2 regions of the Microbulbifer sp. ABF4_148 genome follow, and region 1 is predicted to be linked to the other one. Evidence: predicted binding sites of a transcription regulator. Region 1 holds the regulator's gene; the other holds the start of a gene.
What was found. The regulator FNR, encoded in region 1, switches genes on or off when oxygen is low (the NO sensors DNR and NnrR bind a similar motif). The targets are predictions, from matches to a motif close to TTGATNNNNATCAA.

Region 1 (14,687 bases):
TGTGGGCGTCCCACGCCTGAATCACGTCTTCAAACTGCTGCTGCTTTTTGGCCAGCGCGTCGAAGTCGGCGTCCGGCTCGGCATAGTCGGCGTAGACCTGCTCCAGGCCCTGCAGGGCATCGATGGCTTCACGCACGCCGTCTTCGACGTTGCCGCGCACATCTTTCCCCGGGTCCAGCTGGGGTTCCTGCGGCAGGTAGCCCACCTTGATGCCAGGCATGGCGCGGGCTTCACCGTTGAAGTCCTGATCGACGCCAGCCATGATCCGCAGCAGCGTGGACTTACCCGCACCGTTCAGGCCGAGTACGCCGATTTTTGCGCCAGGAAAGAAGGACAGGGAAATATCTTTCAGGATTTCCCGCTTGGGCGGAACAACCTTGCCCACGCGGTTCATTGTGTATACGTATTCAGCCATTAGCGCTCAATTCCAGTCGATCAGATTTTGCGCGCAAGTTAGCAGGTTGGTCGGAAACTGCAACCTGCATTGTTAATGCCCTTTTTTGGACATTGTGGCCTGTTGGTGGTCGGCTGGTTGTGCTTTACGGATGCTCGGGCAGCTCGGTGGCGGCGATGATTCCGGGAACACTCTGCGAGACTCGAGCTAGGCGCCCCCCCCCTCAACCCATCCATGGAGGCTCGGCTGCGGCCGTCCTGGCCGCAGACGGTCTCGCAGAGTGTTCCCGAAACCAGCGCCTTCTCTGGAGGGTTGTTGGTTTCAATAAGCTACGGAGTCTGCTGGTAGGATTTAAGGCGGAGTGGCGGGGGGACTCTCTTCGAAAGCGTCGGCGACAGGGACGTCGCCGACGCAGCTTACAGGGATGTATGCATAGCGGTTTCGAAGAGAGTCCCCCCGCCGCTACGCCGCCACCGGTCTGGCTGTGTTGGGAATGAACAATCGCTTACGGCTGGAGATGGTAATGCCATAACCCCATTATCTATGTTTAACTTTGCCGCAAATAACACAAGCGGGAAGCAGAATGACCCAGGATTTGCCTCTTATCGTCGAACGTCAGGGCCCGATCGGCAAACTGACCCTCAACCTCCCCAAGGCCCTCAATGCCCTTAACCGGGAAATGATTGATGGCCTGTGGCTACAGCTGGAAGCGTGGGAGCATGACGACAGTGTCGCCTGTATCTGGATTGAAGGGGCTGGCGAGAAGGCGCTGTGTGCCGGTGGCGATGTGGTGGCCCTGCATCGGGAGTCTGGCAGTTACGACGCGCCGGGGGCCGGTGAATTTATTACCGATTTCTTTACCCACGAATATCGCCTCGATTACCGCATTCATCAGTACCCGAAGCCGATCGTGGTGTGGGGCAATGGCATTGTGATGGGTGGCGGTATCGGCATTATGAACGGTGCCAGTCATCGCATTGTGACGGAAACTACGCGCATGGCGATGCCGGAAATCACCATTGGTTTGTTCCCCGATGTAGGCGGCAGCTGGTTTCTCAACCGTATGCCCGGGCGTACCGGACTGTTCCTCGGCCTGACCGGCGCCCAGTTCAATGGGAGTGATGCCATTTACTGTGGTATGGCGGATCGGCTGTTGCCCAGTGATCGTAAAGCTGCCTTGCTGAACGGTTTGGCAGCACTCGACTTCTCTGCGGATATTGACAACAACCATGTGCTGGTCAGCAAGCAAGTGCAGTCTCTGGAGATGGCGAGTGCGGATCAGCCGGCATCCAACCTGCGTCATCACTATGACGCCATTCAGGAATTGACCGACGGCGCGACCCTGCCGGAAGTCTATGCCGATATTGCTGCCTACAGCGGTGATGACAAATGGCTGCAGCGCGCTTCGTCCACGATGCAGGCGGGTTGCCCACTCACGGCCTGGATTGTGTGGGAGCAGTTGCGACGCGGCCGGCATCTATCCCTGGCAGAAGTCCTGCGCATGGAACTGGTACTGGCGGTAAACATGTGTAGCAACGGTCAGGTGAAGGAAGGGGTGCGGGCCTTGCTGATCGACAAGGATCGCCAGCCGCAATGGCAGCCGGCGACACTCGCAGAAGTTACCCGTGAAGATATTGAGCGCTGCTTTGCAGCGCCCTGGGAACAAAACCCGCTGGCAGATCTGTAGCGGGCCTATTTCATGGGTTTGTGTAGCGGACTGCGGTTTAGTCGCGGTAGAGCACCGTTACGGCGGTGCCTTCTGCCACTACCGAACCGGAAACCACGCGCCCGTTGCCTGCGGCGGGATCTGACTTCTCCATTGCCACCTTCCATTCTCCCGCCGGCAGGCTGTGGGTGTAATTATCGGCACTGTTGTAGATCACGAGTATTTCACTCCAGCTGTCGCCTACCGCGGCACCGTTAATGTGATTGACCACCACCCCATAGCGCGGGCGGTTGCTGGTCACATGCTGGTTAACGGCGTCCCAGGTGGTCAGGCGGAACGCGGGGTGTGCACGGCGCAGCGCAATCACATCGCGGTAGTAGTCGTACACATCGGCGTTGTCGATTTTCCAGCTCCAATAGTACTGGTTGATTGCATCCGGTGATTTGTAGCTGTTGTGGTCTTCCTGTTTGTCGCGCATCAGTTCCACACCGCCGTGCAGGAATGGAATGCCCTGGCTGGTGAGCACAATGCCGTTGGCAAACATCTGGATACGTCGCAGGTAACCGCTATCGCGGCTGACACCGTTCAGGTCCGCCCACTGCAAAATCTTGTCACGCAGGCTCAGGTTATCGTGAGCGGATACATAGTTGATGCTCTGCTCCGGGTCCATGGCAAACATCGGATCCCACAAATCGATGTTGGTATTGGCATTGTTGCTGTAGCGCAATGCGCCGCGGCTGCCGACTTCAATCCGCCAGGTGTCCGGGTTGTTGTTGAAGGCATAGCAATCGCCAGGGTTACAGCCGCCGTTGTCGTTCTGGCCTTTGATCGCCTCGCGGAATTTGGGGTTGAACACACCTACGCGCGCTTCATGAATACGGCCGATAGTGCCGAGACGTACCCGCTCCAGCTCGCGTGGATCGGAAGCGTAACCGTTCCAGGGTTCGCCGTAGATCAGCAGGTTTCTGTCGGGGAAGGTAGCGTTCAGGTGCGTGCCCCATTCTTCCACTTCGTCGTAATCGAAGATCCCGATCAGGTCGAAGCGGAATCCATCGATGTTGTACTCCTCCACCCAGTACTCGAGCGAATCGCGAATCATGCGACTCACCATCGGCACATTGGCATCAATACTGTTGCCGGTGCCGGACAGGTCCGTCGGGGTGTAGTAGCTGGTGGAAATGGGTTCGAACATTTCCTTGGCGTAGGTGTGGTTGTACACCACATCCATAATCACGCGGATGCCGGCCTTGTGGAATGCATCCACCATCTGCTTGAACTCGCGCACGCGGTTTTCGTAATCGAACGGCGTCAGCGAATAGCGTTCTTCCGGGATGCTGTAATTGCGCGGATCGTAGCCCCAGTTGTAGCAGGTGTTGTCCGTCACATCCGGACAGGAACCAAAATCATAAGAGGGCAATAACTGCACATGGGTTACGCCCAGTTCCTTCAGGTGATCGATACCGGTGGCGACGCCATTGTAGGTGGTGCCACTCTCCACCATGCCGAGGAACTTGCCGCGTTTGTCACTGCTTACACCGGACTCCGGTGCGATAGTGAAGTCACGGACGTGTACCTCGTAAATAATGGCATCCTCGCGGGCGTTCATGGCGGGGCGCGCCGACCAGCCACCGGGCAGATCGGTACTGTCCAGATCCATCACGATATTGTTATTGGTGTTGGGTTCCACCATGCGGCCGTAGGGGTCGCGTACCGAGTTGCCGTTCACCACAAAGTAATAGGGCTTGAGCTTCCAGTCGCCGCTGACGACAACCGAATACACGTCGGTCAGGCCGTTACTGTCGGGGACTTTATTCATCGGGTAACTCTGGCCATCGAGGACCAGCTGCACATCGCTGTGGTCCGGGGACCAGAGCGAGAAGCGGGTTTCGGTTGCGCTGTAGATTGCGCCGAGGGCCTCCACGTTTCCACCACAGTTGCTGCTGCAGGCGACACTTTCCAGCGTGTAACTCAGGTTGGTATCGTTGACGGTAAGCAGGTAGTCGCCGGTGACCGCGGTATAGATATCTGCACCGGTCTGCTCGAGGGTGCCGTCTGCACCATTGTCACCATAGTTCCAGCTCCAGTCACCGTTGACGTCGAGCTTGAAGCGCTGGTTTGCCTGGCCATCAAAATTAACCTGCACCTGCCAGGTGTTGTCGTCGACCAGTGCCAGCTCTGTGGTGCCCCAGCCATTGGGGGTTCCGCGGAAAAACAGGCCGGGGAAATTACTCTGGTAGCCACCTGGCGAATCGCAGCTGGCAACTTCCGTCACCTGAATGGATTTGCTGTCACTGTAGAAAGTGATTGCGTAATTTTTGCCGGCTTCTACCCCGTAATCTGATGTGGGGTAGTTTTCCTGCCAGTTGCCATAGCGGTCTATCTTGAAACGCGGGCCGCCATTAGCGTCGCCGGCGGCAAAGGTCTGGCAGGTTTCATATTGGGTGCCGCCGACGGCTGTCATGGCATCGGTCTCCCAGCCATTGGGGGTGCCGCGAAAGTACCACTCTGCCGAAGCACTGGCGGAACAGAGAGTAATAAGCAGGCAGGAGAGTGCCGGTAGTCGGGTTCGACCACCATCTGTGGGGTTGATCATCGCTGTGTACCGTTATTATTTTGTTGGAATTATTGGTCGAATTTCATGACACAACTGGGGCTTCGATCGGCCTTCACCGCAGGGTCCAGACTAGTGCCGGGCTGGAACCGGGCACATCCCCCTGCGCCGGGGCGTAGTTCGAAAGTCCCATTGATCGTCTGGAGCACGGGTTCCCGGTGTGGAAAAGATGAATTTGCCGGCTACCCGGCGTATCTTTGCAAAGTATTGGCCTGGCTTCTTTGATGCGGGGTCCATGCATCCGTGAGAGGGAATAGCGGCGGCAGGCAAACTAACAATGACAAAAGGGATGATGCGGATGAAGACAGTAGCGTTCATTGGCCTCGGTAATATGGGTGGGCCGATGGCCTCAAACCTGGTGAAGAACGGCTTTACGGTACGTGCGTTTGATCTCGCGGCGGTTGCCCTCGAACAAGCTGTCCTGAATGGCTGCATCGCTGCAGAAAGTGCTCACCATGCGGTGGAGGGCGCCGATGTGGTGTTATCCATGCTGACCAGCGGGGACGGGGTGCGCTCGCTTTATCTGGGCGCGCGCGGTCTTCTGCAGGCCATGGATGACAATGCGTTATTGATCGATTGCTCTACCATCGCTGCCAGTGATGCCCGTCAGGTGATTGCGGCGGCCGGTGAACGCGGGATTGCCGCTGTCGATGCGCCGGTTTCTGGTGGTACGGCTGCGGCGGCAGCGGGAACCCTGTCCTTTATGTGTGGTGGGGATGCGGAAGCGGTTGAGCGGGCGCGACCGGTGCTCGAGGCCATGGGTGCGAATATTTTCCATGCGGGCCCGGCGGGCAGTGGGCAGGTGGCCAAGATCTGCAACAACATGCTGCTGGCGATTCATATGATCGGCACTTCGGAAGCTTTGCAGCTGGGCGTCGATAATGGTCTCGACCCCAATGTATTGTCGGACATCATGAAGGCCAGCTCCGGTGGTAATTGGTCGCTGGAAAAATACAATCCCTATCCCGGTGTCATGGAAGGGGTGCCTGCCAGCCACGATTATGCCGGAGGCTTTTCGGTGGCATTAATGCTGAAAGACCTGGGGTTGGCGATGGATACGGCAGCGGGCAGTGCGTCCTCCACACCGCTCGGTGCGCTGGCCAAAAACCTGTATCAGCTGCACGGCGGCGATCCCGTGAACCAGCGCCTGGATTTTTCCAGTATCCAGAACCTGTTCCGGCGGCCCGTCGGTAACTGATCGAAGTCAGCACTAATCGGACCGCCGGATAAATTCAGGGCGAGGTTCAGGCGCTGGCCGTTGTGGTGTTGTGATTGGCGGTAGCTTTTTGCAGCCATTCCAGCGCCGCATCGCGTTGCTCGAAGTGTTCCAGTTCGGCAGCGGTAAACCAGTCGGCGACTTTGGTTGCCAGCGCCAGCCAGTTTTTATTGCCGAGGATGGCGATGCGGCAAAAGTCCTTGCCGTGGCGCAGGCCGAGCTTCAAATCATCCCAGGCCGCACGTAACTCCCATCCTTCCAGCTCGCTGATATCCACCAATGCTTTCACCTGCGGGTGTTCCACGGCGGCCAGTGCGCTTTCCAGCAGCGGGTTAATGGTCTCGTAGTCTGCATGGGTCAGCTTGCCGATAATACGCAGGTACAAAAAGAATTCGCTGTCTACTCGCTCAATGCCAATTGATAGGCCATGTCGGTTTGCCTTGCTCATGGTGCGCTCCTTTTTTCCATCTTACATTCCGCTGTAGCCGCTGCGTTACGCCGTTGCGCGCTGCTCCTCAATGGGGTCGACCGGAACGTGCGTGACGTAATGGTGCAGTGATTCGTACAGCCGCTTCAGGCTGGTATCGAACAGAGGGTCCGCCTGCAGTTTCAGGGTTTCACCAATCCGGTCCCAGTCTTCCGCCTCCAGCAACCGTTCAAACTGCGGGAAGAGGTGGCGGTTCTCCTTGTCCATATGGCCCCACTGCAGTTCCAGGTATTTCTGGGTGGCACCAAACAGTTGTGAGCGTTCTACCGCGGAGTCATTGGCCACAGCATAAAACAGGGTCGTCATGCGCCGGGTCGCCTCGGCGATGTCACGGTGCTCCTGTTGAATCTCCTTGATCGGTGCCAGGTCTGCACCCGGTATGGCCTGCAGGTGTTGCATGGCCAGGTCCTCAAGCGGGTGGTGCCAGCGATCCGGATACGTGCTGATGTAATCGAGGGCATCGAGAATCAGGCCCAGAGTGGCCGGGTCGCGATCACGCCGGTCGAGGTCGGCGAGCAATCTCTCCATCGCCTGTAGCAATTGCTGCATATTGCGGTGATCGCGGCACAGTTGTCGGTATAGAGGGTGCATGGGCTTGCCTCCGCTGATGGCTTTTCCCTGATGGTAGGCCGAGGGGGGTGGACTCCCTTGACCTGGATCAAGTCCGTCGCGTTTGTCGGCGCCTGTTTTCCTGCGTCGGATCAAATGGCGGCAGCTGACGATCCGTTGATGTGGATCAATTTGTGGAGGGGGGCGCGCAGTTACTCTGCGCCCGTCCCGACCACTGAACCAACGGATCGGGTCGAATTACTCAGTAAGGAATCTGGAGAATCCTATGAAAATGCTCGCCGTCATGGCCACCCTCCTTCTGTCTGCCCCCGCGCTCGCTTATGAGTCCGGTAGCGTGTTGTTGCGTACCGGCGCCGCAACCGTTAGCCCGGATGTGAGTTCCTCGGCGCTGGCGCTGTCCGGTACCGTTCTGGACGGAACTGCGGCAGGGGTGGATGACGGGACGGCGCTGGGTCTGACCGCGACATATATGTTCCGTGACCACTGGGGCGTTGAAGTGGTGGCTGCCAGCCCCTTCACTCATGACCTTGAGGTGAGCGGCCTGGGGGAAACCTTTGACCTGGGCGAAACCCGTCATCTGCCGCCCACTGTACTGTTGCAGTACTACCCGCTGTCGCCGTCTTCCAAGGTGCAGCCCTATGTCGGTGCCGGCCTGAACTACACCGCCTTCTTTGAAGAAGAAGTGAGCGGGCAGGCCAATGCTGTCTTCGCGAGCCTGGGCGCAACCGGCGGTGCGGACCTGTCCCTGAAAAACTCCACCGGTGTGGCGCTCGAAGCCGGGGTCGACTTTGTCTTCGGTGCGGACCAGCGCTGGTTGTTCAATGTTGCCGTGTGGTGGATGGATATCGATACCGAAGCCACTGTCCGGGTGCCGGGTGTGGGTAAAGTGACTGCGGACGTGGAACTGGATCCGCTGGTGACCATGGCCGGGCTTGGCTACCGTTTCTAACAGCGCGACCCAAATGACCGGTTCTCTGATCGGGGGCCGGGCGCAACAATCTTATCCGGGCCTCGTGCCCGGATTACTGCACAGGCAAGAAGCATCATGATCCAGCACACCGGCGAACACGACCTGGCTTTTCCCACCGAGATGCTGTCGCGCTATAGCGGATCCTGTCCGCGCTACACGTCTTATCCTACCGCCGATCGCTTTGTGCCGCTCGACGGGACGATCCGGCCGTGGGACGCATTGCAAACGATCGACAGTCTGTCGCTGTATGTGCACATCCCCTTCTGCCATTCGCTGTGCTACTTCTGTGCCTGCAACAAAGTCATCACCAATCAGTATGGCCTGGCCTCAAGCTATCTCGATCGCGTGTTGGAAGAGGCTCGCTGGTATCGTGATCGTGTGGCTCAGGCGCCGGTGACCCAGTTGCATCTGGGGGGTGGCACGCCCACCTTCCTGACCGACACGGATATGCGCCGGTTGATCGAGGGCCTGGGGCAGATTTTTGAGCTGCGTCATGATGACAGTGTGGAATACAGCATCGAGGCGGATCCGCGCAGTCTCAACATTGAATCGCTCGATACGCTGCGGGCACTGGGTTTTAATCGGCTGAGTCTTGGTATTCAGGATTTTGACCCGCAGGTGCAACGCGCGATCAATCGGGTCTGCGATGCGGATACGGTTGCGGCCATTACCGAGGGCGCGCGACAGCGGGGCTTTGCCTCGATTTCCTATGATCTGGTCTACGGATTGCCACACCAGAGTGAAGACAGTTTGCGCGAAACCGTCGCGCGGGTTTTACAGTTGTCGCCGGACCGCATCGCGCTGTATCACTACGCGCACCTGCCGGAGCGTTTCAAGGCGCAGCGGCTGATCGATACCGATGCCATGCCATCGGCTGAAGAAAAAATTGCCATGCAGCGCGCGGCGGTGCAAATGCTGGGCGAAGCCGGCTACGAGTTTCTCGGCATGGACCATTTTGCCCTGCCGGGGGATGAGCTCGCTCGCGCGGCTTCTCGCGGCGAGTTAAAACGCAATTTCCAGGGATATACCCTGATGCCTGCGGATGCCCTGATCGGGCTGGGCGCTTCCGCAATTAGCTATAGCGCCGATGGCTTCTGGCAGAATCACCACCGGGTCAAAGAGTATGTGTCCGCTATACAGGAACAGGGCAGCGCGGCATTCCGTGGCTGGTCTCTCAGCGAAGATGACCGGTTACGCCAGCAGCTGATTATGACCCTGATGTGCCGTATGGAGTTGGACAAGCGGGAGGTCTCACGGCAGATCGGCCAGCCATTCGATGTGTGTTTTGCGCGGGAGCGCGCGCGGTTGCAGCCGATGATCGAAGACGGTCTGGTCGGCGAGGACCGCCACCGGCTGTGGCTGACCGCACGCGGCCGCTGGTTTGCTCGCAACGCGGCATCCGCGTTTGATGCCTATCTCAATGATGAAACTGCAAACGATGGCAAAGTCACCCCACGGCGCTACTCGCGCGTGCTGTAACAGCAAACCCGCGTCCGCGATTGGGGGTGCACAACCCCGGGCCCGGATCCGGTACAATAGCGGTAGTTCAGGTACCCACGGGACGAGAAAATGAGTCGGGATTCAACAGCAGTGAAATGCAGTGAATGTGCAGTCAGGCGGATTTGCTTGCCTGCAGGCCTGCCCGAGTCTGATTTACAGCGGTTGGAGACCATGACGGGCGGTAAACGCTCGGTCAAAGCCGGCGAGGCCCTCTACCGTGCCGGGGACTCTTTTCACAACCTGTACGCGATCCGCTCCGGCAGTTTCAAATCGTCCGTACTGTCCGCCGATGGCGATGTACAGGTGACCAATTTCTCCCTGCCGGGCGAGCTGCTCGGTCTTGATGCCTACAGCACCGGTAGCCACCCCAGCTTTGCCCGTGCCCTCGAAGACAGCAGTGTATGCGAGTTGCCGTTCGCCCGGCTCGAGGAGCTGGCGCTGGAGGTGCCGGCGCTGCAGAAGCAGATCTATTCGATCTTTTCTGAAGAGCTGCGCCAGGAAAACGAAATCTTGCTGCTGTTGGGCAAGCGCGCGGCCAATGCCCGACTGGCGGCTTTACTGGTGAATATCTCCAGTCGCTATGCCCGCCGGGGTTACTCTGCCAATCGCTTTGTGTTGTCGATGCCGCGCACGGATATCGCTAACTATCTGGGTCTGACTGCAGAAACGGTCAGCCGCCTGTTCACCGCATTCCAGAAGGATGGATTGATTCAGGTGTCCGGGCGCTCGGTGGAGATCCTCGACCTGCTCGCCCTGAGCGAGCTGGCCGGCACCCATGTGTGTGATGAGAATGAAATGGGGCGCTCCCTGAACGGCTAAACCGCACTCGGGGCGTGCGCCCATTGCTGTGGATTGTTCAGACTGCGGTGGCCGATCGGCTGTTATTCACATATTCCTGCAGGGCATCGTACTGACAGCGCATGGCCGGATTGAACACCTGGTCTGTGCGCTCCTCCAGCTCTTCCCCAATGGCCATCCAGTCCTGCTCGGTCAGGAATTCCTCCATCAGTGGGAACACCGTGCGGTTCTCGCGTGTCATGTGCTCGCGCTGGTGCTTCAGGTAGCGGTCGGCAGCGGCCTGCAGGTGATCCCGGTCGACGGCGCAGTCGTGCGCTACCGCGTAGAGCAGTTCCTTGAGTTCCTTGGTCTGTTTGGCCAGCTGCAGGTGGTCGTCCCGCGCCCACAGGATCGGTTCTGGCGAGATATCCGGTTTGTTCAGCAGCACGGAGAAGATGACATCCTCGACCGGATGGTGCCATTTGTCCGGGTAAGTGGCGATGTAGTCCAGGGTGTCGAGGAGCAGGGAGAGAGTGGCGGGGTCGCGGTCTTCCCGCGTCATATCTGCCAGAAGTTCTTCAAACGTGTCGAGAACCCGGTGCATGTTCTGATGATCCCGACACAACTGGGTGTAAATGCTATCCATCGCTGACTCCATCCGCCGTGATTGTTGATGGCTGGCCGGAACCGCTGACATCGCGGCCGCCTGAGCTGGTGACACCCACCAAAAACTGCACCAGAGGGTCGTCGACCTGGTATTCCGTATACGCGCCAGTCACTGGCTGGGATTTCGCTGGCGCAGCGGAACTCCAGAGCTCATCAAATGTAGCAGTGGGTGAGACGTTTATGGCGTCAGGGTGGGGAAGCGCGGCAATTGCTCGCCGTGGCGAGAGATTGAGCACATTGTGCCGGCGTGGGATGGCACGGTGGCCCCGGATTACGGAACTGCGCGCGAGTAATCGGTCATTTTTCACCCTATTGGCGGTGGGTGGCGGTGACGCAGAAGGGCGTGTAATTCAACAACAAGCCCGGAATTAGTTGGTGTACAATGCGCGCCTTTCTACAGTTGTACCCCATATTCAGACCCGTTTTGCCGCTCGCCGGCTGGAATACGCCGAGCCCGTGGCGCGGGAACCGCAGCCCGATAGATTGAGGGAATACCATGTTTGATAAGTCAGTCACTCTCGCCTCCTACGATCCGGACATCTGGGAAGCCATCCAGGATGAGGACCGTCGCCAGGAAGAGCATATCGAGCTGATCGCTTCCGAAAACTACACCAGCCCGCTGGTGATGGAAGCGCAGGGCAGCGCCCTAACCAACAAGTACGCCGAAGGCTATCCAGGCAAGCGCTACTATGGCGGCTGCGAATATGTGGACAAAGTCGAGGCACTGGCGATCGAACGTGCCAAAGAGCTGTTTGGTGCCGATTACGCCAACGTACAGCCACACTCCGGTTCGCAGGCCAACTCTGCGGTTTACCAGGCGCTGTGCGAGCCGGGCGATACCGTTCTGGGCATGAGCCTGGCCCACGGTGGCCACCTGACCCACGGTGCGCGTGTGAACTTCTCCGGCAAGATTTACAACGCGGTGCAGTACGGCCTCAACACCGAAACCGGTGAAGTGGATTACGAAGAAGTCGAGCGCCTGGCCCTCGAGCACAAGCCGAAAATGATCGTCGCCGGTTTCTCCGCATACAGCCGCGTAATGGACTGGGCACGTTTCCGCGAGATCGCCGACAAAGTGGGCGCTTACCTGATGGTCGACATGGCCCACGTTGCTGGCCTGGTTGCCGCCGGTGAATACCCGACGCCTGTGCCTTACGCCGACGTTGTCACCAGTACTACGCACAAAACCCTGCGCGGTCCGCGCGGCGGTATCATCCTCGCCAAAGCCAACGAGGAAATCGAGAAAAAGCTGAATTCCGCGGTATTCCCCGGTGGTCAGGGTGGTCCGCTGATGCACGTGATTGCGGCCAAGGCGGTTTCCTTCAAAGAAGCCATGACCCCGGAATACAAGGCGTACCAGAAGAAGGTCGTGGAAAATGCCCGCGCCATGGCGGAGACCTTCCTCGACCGCGGTATCAACATCGTTTCCGGCGGTACCGATGACCACTTGATGCTGGTGGACCTCATCGGCAAGGAGTACACCGGTAAGGATGCGGACGAAGCCCTGGGCAACGCCAACATCACCGTTAACAAGAATGCGGTACCGAACGACCCGCGTTCCCCGTTTATCACCAGCGGTCTGCGTGTCGGTACCCCGGCGATTACTACCCGCGGTTTCGGGGTTGAAGAAACCAAGCAGCTGACCCACTGGATCTGTGACGTGCTCGATGCGCTGGAAAGCGGCAATGCCGATGCAACCGTTGCGGAAGTCAAAGGCAAGGTGCTGGAAATCTGCGCGAAGTTCCCGGTATACGCCGACTGACCTTTGCAGTTCAGAGTAAGAAGAAAGCGGCTCATCGAAGCCGCTTTTTTTGTCTGCAAGTTGGTACGGTGATGCCAGTCATTGAAACTTTATTCGGTTTAATGCAGGCATGGCGCAATTCTGGTTTAATTGACCGCTTAAGCGACAAGTCGAACAGGAAGTCAGACTTTTCGACGGTGAGCGGCGCACGGATGTACTGTCTCTGTCTTTGAAATTTTGGTGTTTTCCGCGGTGGTGCGGAGCGACCAATGAGTCCAGACGGTACCGGGCTCGTTTCCCTCGATGGCAACAGCCAGTTACGCAGGGTCCGGTCAATTCCGCAGTGCCTGCGAAGAGAGGGAAAATGCGCCTTACCCGCTTCATGACGAACGAAAAGTCTCGCAAGGGGCTTTCTTCACAGAACAATATTCTAACTATGGTGTTTGGCCTCTTTGCGTTGGTGGCGGTTGCCGACGCGCGTGAAATTCACGTGGCCAATTGGTCTGAATATATCGCTGAGGATACCCTCGCGCGCTTCGAAGCCGAGACCGGCATTAAAGTCCATTACACCGAGTTCGACGATATCGAAGAGCTCGAGGAAATGTGGATCAACGAAGGGCGCAAGTTCGATGTGATCGTGCCCGGCTCCGACAACATTGTGGGCTACATCGCTGCCGGGCGGCTGGAGCCGCTGGATCGCAGCAGGATCCCCAACTGGTCACGCAATGATCCCATCTTTATGGAGCGTCTGCAGGGCTCTGATCCGGGCAACAAATATGCCTTTCCCTATCTCTGGGGCACGGTAGGAATCGGCTATAACGTCGAGGCTGTGCAAAAGGCCTTTGGCGGTACCCTACCGGACAACAGCTGGGATCTATTGTTTGATCCCGAGCGGCTCAAGCTGCTGGACCACTGTGGCGTCACGCTAATGCGTTCCCCCGAAGAAATTTTCGATGTGGGCCTGAAGTTTCTGGGCAAAGACCCGAACAGCATGAAGGTTGCCCACCAATACATGGTGGCCAATCTGCTTGCGAAGGTGCGTCTGTATGTGACGGACTTTGACTCCGGTGACTATATCGAGAACCTGGTAAGCGGTAAGCACTGCATGGTGCATGGCTGGAACGGCGATATTCTCGAAGCGCAGGAGCAGGCAAAAGAGGCTGGCAAGCCCTTTGAAATCCGCTATACGACCCCAAAAGAAGGGGCTCCCCTGTGGATTGACGTGTTGTCCATTCCTTCCGATGCGCCCAACAAGGATGATGCCTATCAGTTCCTGAATTATTTGTTGCGCCCCCAGGTGATTGCCGAAATCACCAACGAGACCTGGTTTGCCAACGCCAATGTCGAGGCGCGTCAGTATGTTGATATGGACGTGCTGACGAATCCCATTATCTACCCTGATCCCACAGAGTTGTCCGACAGCTGGATTCCCAAGGCGACGACGCCCCGCGTTCTGCAGCTGCGCCACCGCCTGTGGCAGCGGATCGTCGAGCGCGAGTCTCTCTGAGTGCCGCCGGGCGGCGCCAGCGGGCACTGACCCGCGGGGGCGCCGCGGTCCTGTAGCTGTGGTAAACTGCGGCCCATTTTCACCATGGGCCACCCCTATGCACTGTCCTTTCTGCAGCGCAGATGAAACCAAAGTTGTGGATTCCCGCCTGGTCGCCGAGGGTGACCAGGTGCGCCGCCGTCGCGAATGCCTTGAGTGCCACGAGCGTTTCACCACCTTTGAGACGGCTGAACTGCTGCTGCCCCGCGTGATCAAGCAGAATGGCCAGCGTGAACCCTTCAATGAAGACAAGTTGCGCGCCGGTATACAGCGGGCTGTAGAGAAGCGCCCGGTCAGTACTGAGCGGGTCGAGTCTGCCGTTGCCCAGATCAAACATGCGCTGCAGGCGACCGGTGAGCGGGAGTTGCCGGCCCGATCGGTTGGCGAGCTGGTGATGGAAAAGCTGCGTGAGATGGACGAGGTGGCCTACGTACGGTTTGCCTCGGTCTATCGTCGCTTCGAGGACGTGTCCGAGTTCCGCGAGGAAATCGACAAGCTGACCCGCGACCCGTCAGAGACCCCTTAAGTCTCCCGTCATCATGA
Region 2 (14,687 bases), 1.0 Mb from region 1:
GCAGGGTCGGGGCACCCGACCGCAAAAAACAGCAGTCTGGCACCAAAGCGATCTTTTATCACAGAACACCCGGTGAATCTACAAACGCCAGAGAATCAGGGGCCCAGACTGCGAACTGGACCCGCGCCGATGCGTCCTGCGAAAACGCTGATGGTTGCACGCTCGGGCTGCAACTTTTACTTTAGGCAGCTACTGAAAACCTCTCAAACCGCTTGTGCCGGACGGATTTCCCCATGAGTTATTCCCTGGGCGTGGTAATGGATCCCATTGCCGACATCAATTTCAAGAAAGACACCACACTGGCGATGCTGCTTGCTGCCAAGCATCGCGGATTCTCCCTCGTGTACTTTGAACAGGGCGATCTGTACCTGGACACAGGCAAAGCCATGGGGCGCGCCCGCCCCCTGGAAGTGTTTGATGACCCCAACAAGTGGTACGAACTCGGGCCCGCCGAGGAGATCGAGCTCTCCAGCGTCGACACCATCCTGATGCGCGTGGATCCGCCGTTCGATAACGAGTACATTTATTCCACCTATATCCTCGAAGCGGCAGAACGCGAGGGCTGTCTGGTCGTCAATCGCCCGCAGGCCCTGCGCGACTGCAACGAGAAGATCTTCGCGACCCAGTTCCCGCAGTGCTGCCCGCCGCTGGTGGTCAGCCGCAGCATGGAACGGCTGCGCGCTTTCCACGCTGAGCATAAAGACGTGATTTTCAAACCTCTCGACGGCATGGGTGGCACCGGTGTATTTCACTGCAAGCCCGACGGCTCCAATCTCGGTGCGATCCTCGAGATCCTCACCGGGCACGGCACCCAGCAGATCATGGGACAACGCTTTATTCCCGAGATCAAACAGGGCGACAAGCGTATCCTGGTGGTGGATGGAGAAGCCGTACCCTATTGCCTGGCCCGCATCCCCGAAGCCGGCGAAACCCGCGGCAACCTGGCAGCCGGCGGTCGCGGCGAGGCGCGCCCGCTGACAGAGAGGGACCGCTGGATCGTGTCCCAGGTAGCGCCCAGCCTGCGCGAAAAGGGCCTACTGTTTGTCGGTCTCGATGTGATTGGCGATTATTTAACCGAAATCAATGTGACCAGCCCGACCTGCGTGCGCGAGATTGACGCCGCCTTCGGCACCGACATCGCCGGCCAGCTGATGGACGCCATCACAGACCGGCTATCACAAAAAGGGTAAACTTCTGGCATATTAATCCTCCGATCCGCCCCCGACGGCTGGATCGGGAAGAACCGGTAAGGCAAAAACAAGAAGTAACCACAGCCGACCATGACAGCACTCGCAAGCCCCAGTCAGCCCCAAGCCGCGCAACAGGACCGCTTTGCGTTCGCGCTGTTTCTCGCCTGTGCATTTCATGCAGTGCTGATCTTTGGTATCGCCTTTACCTCACCCGAGGGGCGCCAGGCGCCCCCGACGCTGGAAGTCACCCTGGCCCAGCACCACACCGCCCAGGCACCGGAAGACGCCGACTATCTCGCCCAGCACAACCAGCAGGCGAGCGGTACCGCCGAAACCCCGAAAGAACTGTCCACTGATCGCCATGCGGAAATCGCCGACACCAGCATCCGCGAGGTCAACCCACTGCCACAGGTCCAGGTCGCGCGACCGGTGGAACAGCGCCGCCAGCTGGTCACCACCATTGGCGAAAGCCCGGCGTTGGCGCCAGAGCTACCCGCGGAGGACAAGCGCTCCGAAGAACGTCGCGGCGATGCGCCCAGTGATATTCCCCAGGTGAGCGCCGAAATTGCCAGCCTGCAGGCACGCCTCGACAAGATTCGCCAGACGATCGCCCAGCGCCCGCGCGTACGCCGCCTCACATCCGTAGCAACCAAGGCCTCGATTGACGCGGCCTACCTGCACAGCTGGCGGCAGAAGGTGGAAGAAGTGGGCAATGACAACTTCCCCGAAGAGGCACTGCAAAAGCAGATTACCGGCAGCCTGCGCATGATGGTGCGCCTGTTGCCAACCGGTGCGGTGGAAGAGGTGGTGATTCTGAACTCTTCCGGCGAGCGCGTGCTCGACGATGCGGCGCAGCAGATCGTGCGCCTCGCCGCGCCTTTCGCACCCTTCCCCGCCGAGATCCGCCAGAATGCCGACCGACTGGAAATCATCCGTACCTGGCGCTTCGAGATGACCGGATTCTCCACGGCTGCCGCAAGCTCGCCGAGCCGGGGCTGACCGGGCGCAGTTAATCCCCCTCTCATCGGGTGGGAAACACTGTCGAAATCCGGCACAACAACCCCTAGACTGAACCTATGCAGCAATCCAATATCGATAGCGATCTCACGCACTCCAGCTTGCGCGGCCAGTTCCTGCTGGCCATGCCCGGCATGGAGGACCCGCGCTTCAAGCAGACGATTGCTTTCGTGTGCGACCACAGCACCGAGGGCGCCATGGCGATCGTGATCAACACCCCCAGCAAAGTGCACTGGAAAGAAGTCTTTGACCAGCTGTCGCTGGAGGACGCGAGCTTGCGCGGGGATGAAACCGTGCTGCTGGGCGGCCCGGTGGCACCGGAGCAGGGTTTTGTGCTGCACGGCTCCGGCGCGGTGTTTGATTCCACCCTGGAAGTGAATCGTGATATCAGCGTCACCGCGTCTCGCGACATCCTCGAATCCCTCGCCGCTGGCCGCGGTCCCGACGATGTTTTGATCGCCCTCGGGTATGCCGGCTGGGGCGGTGGTCAGCTTGAACAGGAGCTGGCCGAAAATGCCTGGCTCACCCTGCCAGCGGAACCGGAGATTCTCTTCGCCACCCCCTGTGAGCGTCGCTGGCAAACTGCCGCGGCCCGCCACGGTATCGATGTCGCGGGGATCGGCTCGCAAACTGGCCACGCCTGAGCCGGAGCACCGCACCATGCCTTCGACACGCCCCCTTACCGCGCTGGCATTTGATTTTGGCACGCGATCCATCGGTCTCGCCTACGGCCAGACCCTGACCGGCAGCGCTCGCGAGCTCGCACCCATACCTGCCAGAGACGGCATCCCCAACTGGGATAACGTGATGAAGCTGCTCGCCGAATGGCAACCCGCCCGGCTGATTGTCGGCCTGCCGCTGAATATGGATGGTACTGAGAGCGACTTCTGTGCCCGCGCGCGGAAATTCGGTAACCGCCTGCACGGCCGCAGCGGCCTGCCCGTGGACTTTGTCGACGAGCGGCTCAGTACCCGCGCAGCCAAGGAGGAAGCCGCCGAGCGGGGCCATCGCGGCAGCTATGCCGACAACCCGGTGGACTCGATCGCCGCGCGAATCTTCCTTGAAGACTGGCTGCGCAGCCAGGCAGACGGGTAGCCCCGCGACATTCTGGTAATATGCCGGCCCGAGTTCCGCAAACTGCCGAGGCCCCATGCCCATCGACCGCATCCGAATCGCCACCCGCGAAAGCGCCCTCGCCCTGTGGCAAGCCCACTTCGTCAAGCGCGAGCTGGAGCGATTTCACCCAGGACTCACCGTCGAGCTGCTGCCGATGACAAGCCGCGGCGACCAGGTGCTCGACATCCCGCTGCAAAAAGTCGGCGGCAAGGGCCTGTTCGTGAAGGAGCTGGAAAAGGCCATGCTCGAGGGGCGCGCTGATATCGCCGTCCACTCCATGAAAGATGTACCAATGGACTTCCCCGCAGGGCTGCACCTGCCGGTCATCTGCGAACGCGAAGACCCGCGCGATGCCTTCGTCAGCAATCGCTTCGATAGCCTCGACGCCCTCCCCGAGGGCGCCGTGGTGGGTACGTCCAGCCTGCGTCGCCAGTGCCAGCTGATGGAACAGCGCCCTGATTTGCAGGTGAAATTCCTGCGCGGCAACGTCAACACCCGCCTGGCGAAACTGGATGCCGGCGACTACGACGCCATTATTCTGGCCGCCGCCGGGCTGATCCGGCTCGAGATGCCGGAGCGCATCCGCGCGTTTCTCAGCACCGATATCCTGCTGCCCGCTGGTGGACAGGGCGCCGTTGGTATCGAGAGTCGCCGCGACGCCGAGCTCGAAGCCCTGCTGCAGCCACTGCATCACCGCAACACCGCCGACCGACTTGCGGCTGAACGCGCACTGGTCAAACGTCTCAATGGGGGGTGTCAGGTACCCATCGGCGGTTTCGCCGAGCTCGACGGCGAACAGATGCGCCTGCGCGCCCTGGTCGGCAGTCCGGATGGCGCCAGCATGATCCGCGCGGAAGGCTCAGACTCCCGCGACAATGCCGCGGCACTCGGCACCGCCCTGGCCGAAGAGTTACTCGCCAGGGGCGCCGACAAAATCCTGGCAGCGATCTAAGCCACCCCCGATGAGTAAGGCACTGCAAGGACGCCGTATCCTCGTCACCCGCCCCGCCCATCAGGCACAGGGCTGGTGTGCCTGCCTTGCCGATCTCGGCGCCACCGTCGACAGCATTCCCATGTTGGCCATTGAGCCGGTGGTGGACAGTGCGGCGCGCCAGCGCATCAAGGACCTGATACTCGACTTCGATCAGTTCGAGCATGCCATCTTTGTTTCCCAGAACGCCGTCCGCCAGGGTTTCACCTGGCTGGAAGACTACTGGCCTCAACTGCCCCAGGGTCCGCGCTATTACGGGATCGGGGCCGCCACCGCGGCTGCGCTGGGCGACTACGATGTCGACAGCACCTGTGCTGGCGGCGCCATGGACTCCGAGGCTTTGCTCGCCCTGCCGGCGCTCCAGCAGGTGAAGGACGCGCGCGTACTGATTTTTCGCGGCGAAGGTGGCCGCACCAAGCTAGGCGATACGCTCTCCTCGAGAGGCGCACGTGTAGACTACTGCGAACTGTATCGCCGCACCCTGCCCGAACAGGCGCAGCAACAGCTTGCCGAGTATGCACATACACCCGATGCCATCAGCGTGCACAGTGGTGAAACCCTCAGCAACCTCGCCCGCAGCATCGACGCAACCGGTCGTGCCGATCTGCTGCAGTCGGCCCTGATATGCCCGAGTCAGCGAGTGGCGACCATCGGCCGTCAGCTGGGGTTTGCCCATCCCGTCGCCGCCCTCAATGCCGGTGACAGCGCCATGCTCGATTGCCTGCACGCCCTGTTCGGGCAGAACACCTGAACACACTTCGCTGACCGCGGCAGCAAGATGCCGATGAGGGCGCCGATCTGGCAAAATATTTCAAATGCGCGCCACTCGGCGTATAAAGCGTGGCGTGACTCGCTATAATTCCACGACAATTTTCACCGCACCCCCAGCCCATGACCGACAAGAAGAAATCCGACCCCGCTGCACCCGCCAATGCCGACAAGCCCGAAAAGGCGGCACAGGCTCCCGCTGCGCAGACGCAATCCGGCGGCAAAAGCAATTTCGCCAAAGCGGCAGCAGATGGTAAGAGCGCGAAAGGCGGCAAGGGCAAACCCAACAAAGCCGCGACGTCTTCTTCCGGCGGATCGGGCTGGACCTGGTTACTGGTACTGTTGATCTTGCTGGCAGGTGGTGCCGCGGCTGCCTGGTACCAGTGGCCACCCTTCCGCACCTGGGTTTCGGATCAGGTCGCCAACCTGCGGGGGGACAAACCGCCGGCCAGCCCGGCAACCGATACCGCAGCCGAGCGTGATCGCCCCAGCGCAGAAGTATCCCGCGCCGCACCTGCTGCGCGACCAGAAGCACCCAGTGCTGCGCCCGCGCCCATCGCCGCGCCGGCCGAAGCGCCCACCACAAGCGAGACGGCACCGGCAAACCCTGTCGCTGAGCAGAGCGCACAAAATTCTTCTCCCGATACCTCACCTGTTACGCCCGCAGCCCCCCAGCCCGATCCGGCCGCCGCACTGGACAGCACGGTCAACCAGCTGCAACAGGCTCTGCAGGTCACCCTGCAACAAGTGAACCGCCAGCAACAGACCATCCAGCAATTGCAACAGCAGCTGGCAGCGATGCAGCGTGACGTCACCGCCCAGGGCAGCCGTATCGGCGAGCTCGGCAATATCAGTCGGGACGACTGGCAACTGGCAGAAGCCGACTACTTGCTGCGTCTCGCCAACCAGCGCCTGCTGATGGATCGCGACAGCCGCACGGCACTTGGTTTACTGGAAGAAGTCGATCAGATTCTGCAGCGCGTGGACAATCCGGATCTCTATGGCGTGCGTCAACAACTTGCGCGGGATATCACGGCACTGAAATTGGTGGACAATATTGACCGCGAAGGCCTTTACCTGCGTCTGCGCGCACTTGAGGAGCAGATGCTGCGCGCCAGCATCCAGCCAGAGTTCGATATCGCCAAAACAGCCACCGAAGTGCAGACCGACGCTGACACCTCTGCGAACCCGTCCGACTGGCGCCGCAGCTGGGACAATTTCGTCAGCTTTCTGAAAGATTCCGTGCGCATCCGCGATGGCGATATCGATCCTGTTTTGCTGTCGCCGCAGAGCGAAGCCCGATTCCGCCAGAGTCTGCGCCTGAACATGGAACAGGCGGAACTGGCGGTGCTGCGTGAAGACGCAACCGTGTACAAGGACGCCCTCAACCGCGCGAAACAACTGCTACTGGATTACGCCATCGCCAACAATCAGCGCGACGTCCTGGTCAGCGAGCTCGAAGCGCTGGCGAATGAAAATATCCGCTCGGAGCTACCACCGCTGAATGCTTCACAAAAAGCCCTGCGCGACTACATCGACCGCCTGCACAGCACCGGCACCAGCGGGGAGAACGCATCGTGAAGCGCTTCCTGTTCTCCGCCCTCGCTTTTCTACTCTTCGGCGCCTTTCTCGCGGAGATGATCCGCAGCTACCCCGGCTATATGCTGGTGGCGATCGCGGGTAAACGCATCGAGATGAACATCTGGGTGGCCATCGGGGCAGTGACCGCGGCGGTGCTGGGTATTCTGCTGGTGATCTGGCTGCTGCGCAGCCTGTTCCGCGCCTTTACCGGCAGTATCAGCCGGGTGCGCTTTGGCCGCACTCGTGTCGCGCGCCGCCGGATGACCAGCGGCCTGGTGGAATTTATGGAAGGCAACTGGGCGCGGGCGCGGCGTCAGCTGCTGAAAAGCGCCCCCCGCTCGGACGCGCCGCTAATCAATTATCTGGCCGCGGCACGCAGCGCCTTCGAGCTCGGTTACCGTGACGAGGCCAACGAACTACTGGCCAAAGCCGAATCGGTCGAGGGCGACAGCCATCTCGCCGTTGCCCTGGCCCAGGCGCGCATGCAACTCCTCGACAAGCATTATGAGCAGTGTATCGCCAGCCTTGAGCGCGCCCGCCAGCTCGAGCCCCACCACCCCGCCATCCTGCAACTGCTCCAGCAGGCCTATTATCAGCTGGGCGATTGGGAGCGACTGCGCAAGCTGCTGCCGGAACTGGATAAGCACGGCAATATGCGTGAAGAGCAACTGCAAAAACTCGAGCTGGAAGTCTATGAACAGCAATTAAAGGCCGCCGCGCAGCGCAAGGACCTCGATCAGCTCCACAGCGCCTGGAATGCGCTCAGTGGCCGCTGGCAACGCAACATGCAGCTGCGCGGACAATATGCCGGCCAACTGCACCTGCTTAATGATGACGAGGGAGCAGAGAAAAACCTGCGCTGGGTACTGAACCGCGAGTGGCGCGCCGAGCTGGCCGAACTGTACGGTCGCCTGACCGGCGCGGATGCCGCCGCCCAGCTCACCGTCGCCGAGGGCTGGCTGAAAGAATACGGGCAAAACCCCGACCTGCTGACCTGCCTCGGTCGCCTGTGCCTGCGCAATGAACTCTGGGGCAAAGCCCGGCAGTATTTCGAGAAGAGCCTGCTCCTGCGCTCCGAGCCGACGGCCGCGGCGGAACTGGCGCGCCTGTGCAATGCCCTCGGAGAAAAATCTGAGGCCGATCGCCTGTATCGGGATGGCCTGATGAGTGCTGTGCGCACCCTGCCAGACCTGCCCCTCCCCAGCGACGACAAACCCGCACTGGAAGCGCACGGCTGATCTCGCCAGCATCAGCCGTCCGCTCTCTTCTCCCCCTGCCGCCTGGTGAACCTGACTCAACTGCCATTGTTCGACAAAACTTGTCGATCTTCGCCTGTTGACCGGAGAGTTGCGCAACTCGCTTGCACCCCCCGGTGGATTGCAGTAAAACCTGAGACATGCATTACCAGCTCATCTCCGACACCATCATCGAGATCGCAACAGGCCGGCCCCTGCGCCGTCGCTCTTGCGACTTCCATCTCAGCGAGTGGTTTAACAATTAAGTGACTGCTATCGCGGTGCGATAGCGGGTTGCCGGTAACAAATTTCCGCCTGCCCACAGAAGAAGTATTCAACCAGCGGCGGACTCCCGTGTTTTTCCTTTGTAGCAATAACAAACCTCCCTTCCCCCAGGTATCTGGCTCAGGTCTTGCATGGCTGCAAGCCTTCGCGCCGTGGCGACCAGCGGTCTCAGCCGCCCGGCCCTTGCGCGGTTACCCATGGGGCGTTTGGGGAAACAAACCTTTCCAACGCTTACATTAACGAGAAGTCAAAAGGTAGCCTTATGACCCACTACAACAAGAAGCTCATCGCGCTTGCGATTGCCGCCACCACCGCGGCGCCCCTGGCCCTGCAGGCCCAGGAAAGCGAGCAGCCCTCCGCAACCCTGGAAGAAGTGGTGGTTACCGCTAGCCGCCGCGCCGAATCCATTCAGGAGATTCCCTACAACATCACCGCCGTCACCGGCGAAGCCATTAAGAACATTGGCGCCGACGACCTGAGCAAGATGTCCCAGTTCATCCCGGGCATGCAGATGATTGATTCCGGTGCCCGCAGCACTGGCCTCGTTACCCTGCGTGGCATGAACGTGGGCGGCCTGCAGGCGGCAGAAAACCAGGGCGGCAGTGACATCATCTCCCGCTACGTCAACGACACGCCGCTGCTGATCGACTTCAAGCTGGTCGATATCGAGCGCGTTGAAGTCCTGCGTGGCCCGCAGGGCACCCTGTACGGCCGCGGCGCCATGGGCGGCACCCTGCGCTACATCCTCAACAAGCCGAGCACCGAAGCCGTTGAAGGCTCCGTTACCACTGAGCTGTACCAGAACAGTGAAAGCGACAGCCTGTCTTCCGACATTACCGGCATCCTCAACCTGCCGCTGTCCGACACCCTGGCGCTGCGCGTTTCCGCCAACATGGTCGACGATGCGGGCTTCGTGGACTATGTGAACGTACTGACCGAACCTGGCGTCAGCAATGACAGCCGCGTGGTCAAAGACAGCAACACCGAAGAGACCACGTCTGTACGCGCCGCGCTGCGCTGGGAGCCGACCGACAATTTCCACGCACAGTTCAGCTACTACCTGCAGGACCAGCAGGCCGGTGGCCGTAACGCCGTCAACCTGGGCTACACCGGTGACGAGTACAGCTCCCCGCTGCGTTATCTGGAAGTCCGCGATAACCGCGATGACCTGTACAACGTCGAGCTCGGTTGGAACACCGACGCGGTCGAGATCTTCTCCACCACCTCGATCGCCCAGTACGAGGGCGAGGGCAACCGCGACCAGACCGACCTGCTGTGCGTCGACATCTGGCCGGGCTACTGTGACTTCCCCGAGTTCTCTGCCTACACCCTGGAAGAAGACGAAGAAGAAGCCTTCGTACACGAGACCCGCTTCCTGTCCACCGACGCCAACTCCCCCGAGTGGCTCGACTGGATCGCTGGTGTGTACTATGAGGAAAACGAAGGCACCGGCTCCTCCCGCGAGTTCACACCGGGCTACCAGGACTGGGCCGGCATCGATACCGGTTACGGCGAAGTCGAATACTGGGCCTATAGCGACAGCACCTTTGAAGAGCGTGCAGTGTTCGGTGAAGCCACTTTCCACCCGAGCGAGCAGCTCCAGGTAACCGTGGGTGCGCGCTACTTCGAACAAACCGAGGACATCGCCTACGACTGTACTGTGCTGCCGGTGTACTGGTACTGGACCCGCGACGAAGTCGTGCCCGAGTGTGATTCCGGCAAATCCGAAATCGACGACACCGTGTTCAAGCTGAATGCCGCCTACAACTTCACCGACGACGTGATGCTGTACGCTACTGCAGCCGAGGGCTTCCGCCGCGGCGGCACCAATATCGGCCCGCAGCTGCTCGACAGCGAGAAGGCCTTCACCTCCGACTCCGCAGTGAACTACGAGCTGGGCTGGCACACCACGCTGGCAGATGGCCGCGTGATCTTCAACGGCGCCATCTTCCGCATCGACTGGAACGACCTGCAGGTACCGGCCAAGTCCGAGCTGGCAGCCATCAACATCACCGGCAATGCCCGTCAGGGCCAGATTGACGGTATCGAACTGTCTACCCAGGCCGCCGTTACCGACAGCCTTGGTGTGAACGCGTGGGTGACCTACTACGACCATGGCCTGAAAGGCGACGCGCCGGAAATCGGCGGTTTCGACGGCGATGCGTTCCCCGGTGTACCGAATCTGCAGGCCAATGTGGCGGTGGATTACGCCGTCGAAGTACCGGTGGGTGAGCTGACCCTGCGCGGCAACGCCTACTTTAAGGATGAGATCCAGACACGCCTGAACAGCCTCGGCAGCTTCAACGACAACGAACAGCTGGACAGCTACACCCTGTTCAACCTGTCCGCGGACTACCGTCTCGACCAGTGGCGCGCGTCGCTGTTCGCCGACAACCTCACCAACGAGTACTACTACGTGGGTGGCCGCAGTGCACGCCGTTACGGTGAGCGCGGTCAATTCCACTACGTCGGCCTGCCGCGCACCATCGGTGCCAGCGTGTCCTACGAGTTCTAACCTGTCTCCTTCACAGGATGGTTAAGCGGGGCTTCGGCCCCGCTTTTTTATGCCCGATAATAAAGTGATCCCAGACCAGACCGGCATGTGCCGGTAACCCCGAGGCGTCCGATGACCCGTACCGAAATCGCACCCATGCTGCAAACCGTGCGCAAAGCCATGGCCAAACGCGACTGGCGCACCGCCACCGCGCTGTGCATCGAGATCCTCAAGCGCGACCGCAACCAGCCCGATGCCCATCTGGTGCTCGGGCTCGCCGCCGCCGAAGGTGGCAAACTGGACATTGCCTTGCGCGCCTTCGAGACCGTGCTCAAGATCGATGCCGGCCGCGCAGACGCCCGCATCCAGCGCGCGCGTTGCCTGGTGCAGGCCGGCCGACACGCCGACGCAGAACAGGAAGCAGACCTGTCCAATGCGACGTCACTGGACAATCCCAAACTGCTCGACCTGCTCGCCACCGTCTACAGCCATATCGGCAAGCAGGAAAAGGCGGAGCCATTGGTGCGCCGGGCCGCCAAACTGGCGCCCACCGACATCAACATCCTGTCCAACGCCGCCGCCATCCAACTGTTCGTGGGCGAAGAGGAACGTGCGGCCGACAATCTGGAGCGGGCCCTCGAATTGAACCCCGCCCATAGCCGCAGCCACTGGCAGCTTTCCAAAGCCAGGAAAGCCAGTGATGAGCAACACTGCGGCGCGATGAAAACCCAGCTGTTAGATAGCGCTACCAGAGACAGTGATCGTATCTACCTGCACTATGCGCTGGGCAAAGAATATGAAGACCTGCAACAGTGGGATAACGCCTGGCACCACTACCGCAAAGGCGCCGCGTTACAACGCCAGCGTATCCCGTACGCCGCTAGCGACGACAAAGCGCTGTTCGACTCGCTCACGACACACTTCGATCAACAGTGGTTCGACCGCATTCCGGCGGCAGACGCCAGCCAAGCAGATGCCCCAATCTTTATCCTCGGGATGCCGCGTTCAGGCAGCACCCTGGTGGAACGCATTATTGGCAGCCATTCACAGGTGCAGTCCCTCGGTGAACTCGCGCAATGGCCACTGGCGGTCAAGCGTCAAACCGGCGTACGCGCCACCGGACTGTTCCGTGCGGATATTGCCGCACAGGCAGCGTCCGTATCGCCCCAGGTACTCGCCGACAGCTATCGCCAGGAGATCGCCTACCTGCGCGACCCGCACCCTCGCTTTACCGACAAACTGCCCAACAACTTTGTCTACCTGCCCCTGCTGGCCAAAGCATTTCCCGACGCGAGCCTGGTGCATGTCTACCGCGATCCGATGGACAGCTGCTTCGCCATGTTCAAGCAACTGTTCGCCGATGCACACCCCTTCTCCTACGATCTCGACGAACTCGCGACCTACTACATCGGTTACCATCGCCTGATGGAACACTGGCGGGCGCTACTGGGTGAGCGCCTGATCGAAGTGCATTACGACACGCTGGTGCAACAGCAGGAGCAGCAGACCCGGGCACTCCTCGACAAACTCGACCTACCATTCGAAGCAGCCTGCCTCGAGTTTCATCGCGGTACAGCCGCTGCCGCTACCGCGAGCGCCTCCCAGGTTCGCCAGCCTATGCACAGCCGCTCTGTAGGCCGCTGGCATCACTTCGCCAGCCATCTGGAGCCACTTCAGCACGCACTACGCTCTGCGGGCATTGACTTGAACTGAGTTTATACGGGGCGCTCCCGCTTGTTGGCGCGCCCACACAACCCGAAACCCATTCGCGCTGCCCGCTTGATCTGGATCAATCTTCCTCTGCCGCCGCCCCGTATGATCGCGCCTTTTCCACGGAAGAATGACGCTTCCCACTCAAGGATTTCAAGGGCGCAGTGCGATGAGCCAACAGATCATAAAACTATACGATAACAACGATCATATTTGCCTGTTCGTGACTGGACTGGTGGAGGGAGAAGCGATACCGAGTAATCAGGTCGTCATTATCGATCACGGAGAAGCAGCCCTGTTTGATCCCGGCGGTGACCTTACGTACAGTGCGCTGTCCTTCGAGCTCTCCAAGCTCATCGACTTGAAATCCCTGCGCTACGTCTGCGCGTCGCACCAGGACCCGGATATCATTGCGTCCCTGCCACGCTGGCTGATGCATACCGACTGCAGGGTTGTGACCTCCAAATTGTGGGCACGGTTTTTACCGCATCTGGTTTCCGGCTTCGTCGCGGGCCAGATGAACGCGTCGCTGAACCATCGTATGATTGAGCTGCCTGATGAGGGTGGGCGAATTGCCCTGGGCAATACCAGCTTCGAAGCCATACCGGCGCACTTTCTCCACTCAGTGGGCAACTTCCACTTTTACGACCCGATCAGCAAAGCACTGTTTTCCGGCGACGTGGGGGCGGCAATCACCCCGGGACAGGATCACCTGCCAGTGGAGGATATGGCCGCGCATATTCCCCGCATGGAAAAGTTCCATCGACGCTACATGGCTGGCAACCGGGCCTGCCGTGAGTGGGTCAACCGTATCCGCGTACTGGATGTGGACATGATTCTGCCGCAACACGGAAAGCCATTTATTGGCAAGGACAAGGTGGCAGAATTTCTGGACTGGTTCGAAAGCCTGGAGTGCGGGGTGGACCTGCTATAACCACATGGTCTTTTAGGAGGGCGCCGCATGATTGACGGCGCCCGGACAGCGTCATACCTTACTGACCGACCAACAGCACGGTTGGTATACCGGCCCTAGACGTCGATCACCAAATTGTACAAAGTGATCAGTTGTACACCGTGAACGAGCTTATCGCGGCTTGCCACCAGGGAGCCGGCTGATCCTTTTATTATCGGCGTGTGGCAGTAGAACGCACAGCTGCTGCCGGCAAATCTGCAGACAAGATCTCCTGTATGACATCCATCGCGCGAATCTCATTGTTCGCCCGTGATACAAGTTTCCTGATATTTCTATCAAGATAAGGCAGCGGCGATTTCGGATCCAACCCTTTTAGCGCGCAAAAAACTGCCAGAGCATAGGCGTACTCTGCTTCTGACAAATAGCCATTGCGCTGTGTCTGCCAACCGATGGCGCCCGCACTCTGATACTGCCGAAAAGAGAACGCACTATTGGCCATAAAAATGCCAAACCCCATAAATACTGCGGCGATATCCGTGGCAAACTCCCAATTCTCCCATCCACCCGGGGGTGGATCCTCGCAGCCACCCGTCAGGTAATGGGCCAACTCATGCGCAAAGGTTGCCACCAGGTTGGTCGGATTACGCACGATATCTGGATGATAGGAGATGATGACATCGTTACTGTCATTCATGGAGAATGTGCCAAGAGGTTCTGCAGGGACATTTTGAATCGTCAGGAACTCTGCCACACGAGGGTCCGGCCCCACCTCCTGGCGTTCCAGAAGACAGTTCCATTCTGACATCCCCGCATAGTCTTTGACGCGCGCAAACGTGGATTCAACCGCCTCTTGCTCGGAGGTTACACTATCGGGGAAGTGCGCTTTGGTTGGCAGCACCAGGATCGTTTCCTGATAGAAGTCATCACCACCGAAATGGGTCAACAGCCACTTAAACGTATCAACCTGAAATTGCCGATCTTCATCGGAAATCAACGGCTTTGACTTGAACAGTCCAAACATGTCCCCGTTCCCCTAAGAGAAATGGCAGCTTCGATAGCGCGCTTCCCTAGACATTCACTTTAGTGAGTCAGCGTTCGAATGACTTTGCTGCTGACGGCACCTTGATGTCGAACAAGTAGAGCCGGGTCGGTTTGCCATTGATCGGAATCCATAGATCGCGCATGCCTGTCAGCGCCAGAACCAGGTCGGCATTTTCCAGTACGGCGAGACCGGGATCTGAGTCAACGCCAACAACCCCGCCACAGGCAAATATCATCGGAGGTGCTTCTCGACGACCTGCAAATTCGAATGAGACTTTGGCAGACGGCAAATCCACTTCCCCCCCAAACTCCTGCCTATCCATATGCACAATGTTCTCGCCCTCGA

Region 2: ACXAD0_RS01405 (oxygen-binding di-iron domain-containing protein) is a predicted target of FNR. The motif match lies at 12,457-12,470, and genes of this name have one in related genera.

Annotation. Positions count from the first base shown of each region.
Region 1 covers NZ_JBSWUI010000001.1:1,332,624-1,347,310, forward strand. The annotation lists gene ettA (energy-dependent translational throttle protein EttA) at 1-415, opposite strand, end outside; gene ACXAD0_RS05815 (enoyl-CoA hydratase/isomerase family protein) at 978-2,081, shown strand; gene pulA (type I pullulanase) at 2,119-4,653, opposite strand; gene mmsB (3-hydroxyisobutyrate dehydrogenase) at 4,970-5,869, shown strand; gene ACXAD0_RS05830 (SpoIIAA family protein) at 5,916-6,335, opposite strand; gene ACXAD0_RS05835 (hemerythrin domain-containing protein) at 6,381-6,965, opposite strand; gene ACXAD0_RS05840 (OmpW/AlkL family protein) at 7,210-7,893, shown strand; gene hemN (oxygen-independent coproporphyrinogen III oxidase) at 7,990-9,393, shown strand; gene fnr (fumarate/nitrate reduction transcriptional regulator Fnr) at 9,484-10,233, shown strand; gene ACXAD0_RS05855 (hemerythrin domain-containing protein) at 10,271-10,837, opposite strand; gene glyA (serine hydroxymethyltransferase) at 11,354-12,619, shown strand; gene ACXAD0_RS05865 (extracellular solute-binding protein) at 12,963-14,105, shown strand; gene nrdR (transcriptional regulator NrdR) at 14,203-14,670, shown strand.
Region 2 covers NZ_JBSWUI010000001.1:334,421-349,107, forward strand. The annotation lists gene gshB (glutathione synthase) at 234-1,190, shown strand; gene ACXAD0_RS01360 (energy transducer TonB) at 1,281-2,189, shown strand; gene ACXAD0_RS01365 (YqgE/AlgH family protein) at 2,267-2,851, shown strand; gene ruvX (Holliday junction resolvase RuvX) at 2,868-3,302, shown strand; gene hemC (hydroxymethylbilane synthase) at 3,358-4,275, shown strand; gene ACXAD0_RS01380 (uroporphyrinogen-III synthase) at 4,286-5,065, shown strand; gene ACXAD0_RS01385 (uroporphyrinogen-III C-methyltransferase) at 5,206-6,663, shown strand; gene ACXAD0_RS01390 (heme biosynthesis HemY N-terminal domain-containing protein) at 6,660-7,901, shown strand; gene ACXAD0_RS01395 (TonB-dependent receptor) at 8,446-10,698, shown strand; gene ACXAD0_RS01400 (tetratricopeptide repeat-containing sulfotransferase family protein) at 10,810-12,390, shown strand; gene ACXAD0_RS01405 (oxygen-binding di-iron domain-containing protein) at 12,557-13,321, shown strand; gene ACXAD0_RS01410 (hypothetical protein) at 13,512-14,321, opposite strand; gene ACXAD0_RS01415 (hypothetical protein) at 14,389-14,670, opposite strand.